Regions from separate parts of the Bacillus sp. NP247 genome, predicted to be linked through region 2. Evidence: a T-box and tRNA genes for the amino acid it is inferred to sense, from the RefSeq annotation. Region 2 holds a T-box; the other holds one or more tRNA genes.
What was found. A T-box is a leader RNA that pairs with one kind of tRNA and senses whether it is charged. The one in region 2 lies ahead of ileS2 (isoleucine--tRNA ligase), so its partner is inferred to be a tRNA-Ile.
Positions count from the first base shown of each region.

Region 1: it has a tRNA-Ile gene. The T-box ahead of ileS2 (isoleucine--tRNA ligase) is inferred to sense a tRNA for this amino acid. The anticodon was not compared.

Region 1 covers NZ_CP076653.1:1,535,617-1,539,040, forward strand. Annotated here, with positions in the region: gene KPL75_RS08080 (MFS transporter) at 1-435, opposite strand, end outside; gene sodA (superoxide dismutase [Mn]) at 556-1,167, opposite strand; tRNA gene KPL75_RS08090 (tRNA-Ile) at 1,392-1,465, opposite strand; gene KPL75_RS08095 (DUF1189 domain-containing protein) at 1,705-2,472, shown strand; gene KPL75_RS08100 (hypothetical protein) at 2,538-2,897, shown strand; gene ispG (flavodoxin-dependent (E)-4-hydroxy-3-methylbut-2-enyl-diphosphate synthase) at 3,063-3,424, shown strand, end outside.
Region 2 covers NZ_CP076653.1:1,175,989-1,179,412, reverse strand. Annotated here, with positions in the region: gene KPL75_RS06055 (YlmH family RNA-binding protein) at 1-546, shown strand, start outside; gene divIVA (septum site-determining protein DivIVA) at 636-1,142, shown strand; T-box leader at 1,194-1,418, shown strand; gene ileS2 (isoleucine--tRNA ligase) at 1,491-3,424, shown strand, end outside.

The DNA of each region.
Region 1 (3,424 bases), 360 kb from region 2:
GAGAAAACCGTTAAAAAAATCTCTTGTTTCTGGTTCTGTAATCTCAAATGTCAACAAGTTAAAAGCGAGCCAATAGAAACCATAACCAACTCCTAAAAGGGCTCCCATTAGTAAAATATAGTGAGATGCACTTTTTCCCGCTACTAAAACGACGATAAAAAAAACAGCTAACGTGCCTACACCGATTCGCAATAAAATCGAGCGATCAATACGTTTCGCTAATTTCCCGCCCACAAGAAATGTTAGAGGCTGCAATACAACGCTGGCCAAATTATACAAGCCCAGATTTACATAATTTTGTGTTTGCTTCCATAAATAAATGTTTACAAACGTATTCGATAAAGAAATTGCGAGCGTGTATAAACCTCCTATAACGAGCAATAATACTAAATCCCGATTCACTTCAACATCACCAATTACATGTTTCCACTTCATACACAACTCTCCTTTACTTCATCTTCTAGTCTTCCAAAGACAAGCTCAATTATGTAAAAGGAGAGCATAGAAAAAAGCTAGGAGAAAATCCTAGCTTTTTTCTAGCTGTATTAACTTTAATTACTTTGCTTCTTGGTAAAGTTTTTCAGCAACGTTCCAATCTACAACGTTCCAGAATGCACCGATGTAGTCAGGACGACGGTTTTGGTAATTTAAGTAGTAAGCATGCTCCCAAACATCTAAACCGATAACTGGAGTTTTACCTTCAGTTAAAGGAGAATCTTGGTTTGGAGTGCTTGTTACTTCTAACTCACCATTGTTTACTACTAACCAAGCCCAACCAGAACCGAAGCGAGTTGCGCCAGCTTTTGCGAATTCTTCTTTGAATGCGTCGAAGCTACTGAATTTCGCTTCAATCGCAGTTGCAAGTTCGCCTACTGGTTGTCCCCCGCCGTTTGGAGATAGGATTGTCCAGAAGAATGTATGGTTAGCATGTCCGCCACCATTGTTACGTACTGCTGTGCGGATTGCTTCAGGTACTTCGTTTAAGTTTGCAACTAATTCTTCAACGCTTTTGTCTGCTAATTCTGCATGACCTTCTAAAGCAGCGTTTAAGTTTGTAATATACGTGTTGTGATGTTTTGTATGATGGATGTTCATTGTTTCTTTATCAAAGTGAGGTTCTAAAGCATCATACGCATAAGGTAAATTTGGTAATTCGTGTTTTGCCATTGTTATATTCCTCCCGGTTTATGTATTGTCACTACATATGTGACCTACAACTTCATTCTACCCTAATTGCCATAGGGTGCAAACAAATAAATCGCTTTGTCTTGCTATCATTAAAGTAGCAAAATTCCCACTTCTTTTCAATTAAAATGCTCATATATTCCGTAAAAAAAACTTCCTTCTACAAGGAAGCTTCCTGCTGACATAATAAACATGTGAAATGGATATGGACCCTGTAGGACTCGAACCTACGACCGGACGGTTATGAGCCGTCTGCTCTAACCAACTGAGCTAAGGGTCCACGATTATGTATGTACCATTAAAAACAACTAAATTCCCATCGGATATATCGTTTGAAAAATGTAAGATAAATTTACCATATACAAAAGAAAAGTGTCAATTGTATTTTTCTCTACTAAAAGAAGTAAATTAATAAGAAGAAATTTAGTCCTCTCTACTATATGTAAATATAATATATCTTGAGCTTCTCTAGATTCGTACGTTACAATGATTTTATACATACATAAAGGAAGTGAATCTATGTCCATTTTTACACAGCTAGCAAAAAGTGTATATTCGCCTAAAGATATGGCACTTTTCCGTTTTCAAAAGATCGGTAAAACCATCTTGTATATTATGCTTCTTTGCCTAATCACTACTATTCCAAGAACTTTCTTGTACGGTAGCGTCATCCAAGATGGTGTTAATATGGTAAATACAGTAATCGAAAAAGATTTACCTGATTTCAAAATCGAAAACGGCGAGCTACAAGCTGATATTGATCAACCTATCGAAAAAGAAGACGGAAATGCCCTTTTCGTATTTGATCCAAATTCAACAGACTTAGAAAAATATCAAAATAAAACAGGTTTATTTGTTTTAAAAGATAAAGTAGTCTCCATGGGAAATGGTCAAACCCAAACATACTCCTATAATGACTTATTAGGCGCATCTCTTGAGAAAAAAGATTTACAAGATTTCATTTCGTTATTTGACAGTATTTATCCAATCTTATTATTCGTTATTGGGGTCTTACTGTACTTGTTCCAATTATTTATTACCTTTGTAGGAGTTACATTGCTTGCCTTCATCGGTTCTGCGATGAGCGGTCAACGCAAATTATCTTATAAACAAGTTTGGACATTAACTGCTTACAGCTACACAATTCCAACACTCTTCTTTATGATTATGGATTTATTCAAAATAAACGTACCTGGTGCAACATTCATTTACATTGCAGTTGTTTTAATCGTTCTATATTTAACAATTAAAGAAGTTCCAAAACCGAAAGAAAAACAAGAACTATAAAAAAATGCCTAAATAGGCATTTTTTTTTTGGACAAGCATATATTCCTAGCAAAGGAGTGAAGGATATGAAGAGATTAGGTGTACTCTTATTCGTGCTTGTCCTCGGTTATATATTTTATTACGACATAAAAATCGGTACTTTACCGATGTTAAGTTCATACAAAAAAACCTCTGCTGCCCAAACGATAAAAAAAGAAAATACAGATGCAAAACAAAATAAAGAGAAAGAAACAGAAACGGATACAGTTTATAAAGCAATCGAAGTAAAAACTGGCGATACAGTTCTTTCTATTACAGAAGCGATTAATAAGAAAAAAATTCCTTCTATTGAAAAAGTAATTGATGATTTTAAGCAATTAAATAAAAATACATCTGCTACAAAAATCCAAGTTGGAAAGTCTTATAAATTCCCGTTATATCAATAAGCAATCACTTAATCCTTGTCAATTACATAAAGGCGCTGATACAATAGTAAAAGTGAAACCGAGTACTTTGGTTTCTATAGCCCTTTCTCACACATACTATCATTGATGTAAGGGACTAAAATAAGAAACTTCTTTTATAAGGAGAGCGATCAATTCGTGAATGAAATGACTCAACGTACAAAAACACGTCCAGTTAAAGTCGGTAATTTAACAATTGGCGGTAACAATGAATTAATTATACAAAGTATGACAACAACAAAAACGCATGATGTTGAGGCTACAGTTGCTGAAATTAAACGTTTAGAAGAAGCTGGCTGTCAAGTTGTTCGTGTTGCTGTTCCAGACGAACGCGCAGCAAATGCTATTGCTGATATTAAAAAACAAATCAACATTCCACTTGTTGCTGATATTCATTTTGATTATCGCCTTGCTTTAAAAGCAATCGAAGGCGGCATTGATAAAGTACGTATCAATCCAGGTAACATTGGACGTCGCCATAAAGTAGAAGCTGTTGTAAATGCAGCGAA
Region 2 (3,424 bases):
TATCTAGAATTAAATGAAGAGGAATTTCAAGTAGAAGTATTAGAAATTGACTATCCTTCCAAGTTTTTCACGCTAGAACATAGGCAAATATTAGGTGCATTCATGTCACTTGGTTTAACAAGGGAAAAATGTGGTGATATTTTGCTTCAAGAAGATCGTGCCCAAATTGCAGTTGCAAAAGAAGTTGTATCCTATATTGAAATGAACTTACAATCAATAGGGAAAATGAAAGTCACACTCGCTCCTATACAAGTAGAGAAAATTTTGCGTGTAGGTGAAAAGTGGGGAGAAAAATCTGGAACAGTTTCGTCACTTCGTCTAGATGTTTTATTAGCTGAAATGCTGCATATATCTAGGCAGAAGGTACAGCCTCTTATAAAAGGTGGCTTAGTAAAAGTCAATTGGAAAACAGTAGAGCAAACTTCGTATGAATGTTTTCCGGGGGATGTTTTCTCGGTTAGAGGGTATGGACGAAGTAAATTATTTTCTGTAGAAGGTAAAACGAAGCGCGACAAATGGAGAGTTTTGTATGGTATACTAAAATGATTGGTTTTTTAGAAGGAAATTCTCTTATTTTGTCGAAGAAAAGATATAATTGAAAGAGGAAATTTAGATAACTACTTGGAGGTGGCGTTGTGCCGTTAACACCATTAGATATTCATAACAAAGAATTTGGTCGCGGATTTCGTGGCTACGATGAAGATCAAGTAAATGAGTTTCTTGATCAAATCATCAAAGATTATGAATTAGTCATTCGTGAGAAAAAAACTTTAGAAGAAAAGGTTGCACAATTAGAAGGAAAGTTAGATCATTTTTCTAATATTGAAGATACGTTGAACAAATCTATTATTGTCGCACAAGAAGCTGCTGAAGAAGTGAAGCGTAATGCACAAAAAGAAGCGAAATTAATTGTACGTGAAGCAGAAAAAAATGCAGATCGTATCATTAATGAAGCGTTAGTGAAATCAAGAAAAGTTGCTTTTGATATTGAAGAGTTGAAGAAACAAGCGAAAGTATTCCGAACTCGTTTCCGTATGTTATTAGAAACACAACTTGAAATGTTAAACAACGATGATTGGGATAAACTAATTGAATTAGAAGACGAAGTGGACGAGCTGTTGAAAAAAGAAGAAACAGTGTAAGCTTGACGTTTTTCTCATTATTACATATAATTTTAAACAACATATTTATTAAGAAAAACGAAGATAGGGATAAGTACCTTTTTCATACCTTATATAGCGAACTGAGGATGGTGTAAGCTCAGGATAAGGAGATAATGGGAATATCACCCTGGAGTTCCGCGCTGAACAAATGGAGTAAGCGTAGGCGTATATTCGCGTTAAGAATATAAAGAGGACCTTATGCATTTGTATAGGATCTACTAGGGTGGTACCGCGGGAGACTTTCTCGTCCCTTTTTGGGGATGAGAGGTCTCTTTTTTATTCCCTTTTTTAAGGTCTGTCGTTTATATATTTAAGGAGGAATTGAGCATGGAGTACAAAAATACATTATTAATGCCAAAAACAGAGTTCCCAATGCGTGGAAATTTACCGAAACGCGAGCCTGCAATGCAAGAAAAATGGGCTGAAATGAATATTTATGAAAAAGTGCAAGAACATACAAAAGGTCGTCCTTTATTTGTACTACATGATGGACCTCCATATGCAAATGGTGACATTCATATGGGACACGCACTAAATAAAGTGTTAAAAGACTTTATTGTTCGTTTTAAATCAATGACAGGATACTGTGCACCATATGTGCCAGGTTGGGATACGCACGGTTTACCAATTGAACAAGCTTTAACGAATAAAGGTGTAAAGCGTAAAGAAATGACAGTTGCTGAGTTCCGTAAGTTATGCGCAGAATATGCATATGAACAAGTAGAACGTCAACGTGAACAATTTAAGCGTCTAGGTTTACGTGCAGATTGGGATAATCCATACATTACTTTAGAGCCTGCTTATGAAGCACAGCAAATTAAAGTGTTTGGTGACATGGCGAAGAAGGGTTATATCTATAAAGGTCAGAAACCTGTTTATTGGTCTCCAACAAGTGAATCTGCTTTAGCAGAAGCTGAAATTGAATACCAAGATAAAAAATCAGCATCTATTTACGTAGCATTCCCTGTAAAAGACGGAAAGAACGTATTAGAAGGTGATGAGAAGTTCATTATTTGGACAACAACACCTTGGACGTTACCTGCTAACTTAGGTATTTCTGTTCATCCAGAACTTGAATACGCTATTGTGAAAGTAAATGATGAGAAATATATTATTGCTTCTGAACTATTTGAGACAGTTGAAAAAACGTTAGAATGGGAAAATGCTGAAGTTGTGAAAACGGTAAAAGGTAGCGAACTTGAGTATACAGTTGCAAAACACCCATTCTACGATCGTGACTCATTAGTTATGCTAGGGGAGCACGTTACGACAGATGCTGGTACAGGTTGTGTTCATACAGCACCTGGACACGGGGAAGACGATTTCCTTGTTGGTAAGAAATATGGTTTAGAAGTTCTTTGCCCAGTTGATGATAAAGGTGTATTAACAAGTGAAGCACCTGGATTTGAAGGCTTATTCTATGATAAAGCTAATAAACCAATTACGGAAAAATTAGAAGAGGTAGGCGCGTTACTAAAATTAACATTTATTACGCATTCATACCCACATGATTGGAGAACGAAAAAGCCAATTATTTTCCGTGCAACAGCACAGTGGTTTGCATCTATTGAAGCATTCCGTAAAGAATTATTACAAGCTGTTGAAGAAACGAAATGGGTGCCAGCATGGGGTGAGACTCGTCTTCATAATATGGTTCGTGACCGTGGTGATTGGTGTATTTCTCGTCAACGTGCATGGGGTGTACCAATTCCAGTATTTTATGCGGAAAATGGAGACCCAATTATTACAGATGAAACAATTAGCAATGTAGCAGATTTATTCCGTGAACACGGCTCTAACGTATGGTTCGAGCGTGAAGCGAAAGATTTATTACCAGAAGGATTTACACATCCAGGTAGCCCAAATGGTGAATTCCGTAAAGAAACAGATATTATGGATGTATGGTTTGATTCAGGTTCTTCTCACCAAGCGGTATTAGAAGAGCGTGATGATTTACAACGTCCAGCAGATTTATATTTAGAAGGATCTGACCAATATCGTGGTTGGTTTAACTCTTCATTATCAACAGCAGTTGCTGTAACAGGTAAAGCACCGTATAAAGGTGTTCTAAGCCATGGTTTCGTACTAGATGGTGACGGACGTAAAATGAGTAAGTCGATTGGAAACATCGTCGTACCGAAGAAAATTATGGATCAATTAGGCGGAGATATTTTACGCTTATGGGTTTCTTCTGTTGACTATCAATCTGATGTACGTATTTCAGATGATATTTTAAAACAAGTAGCAGAAGTATATCGTAA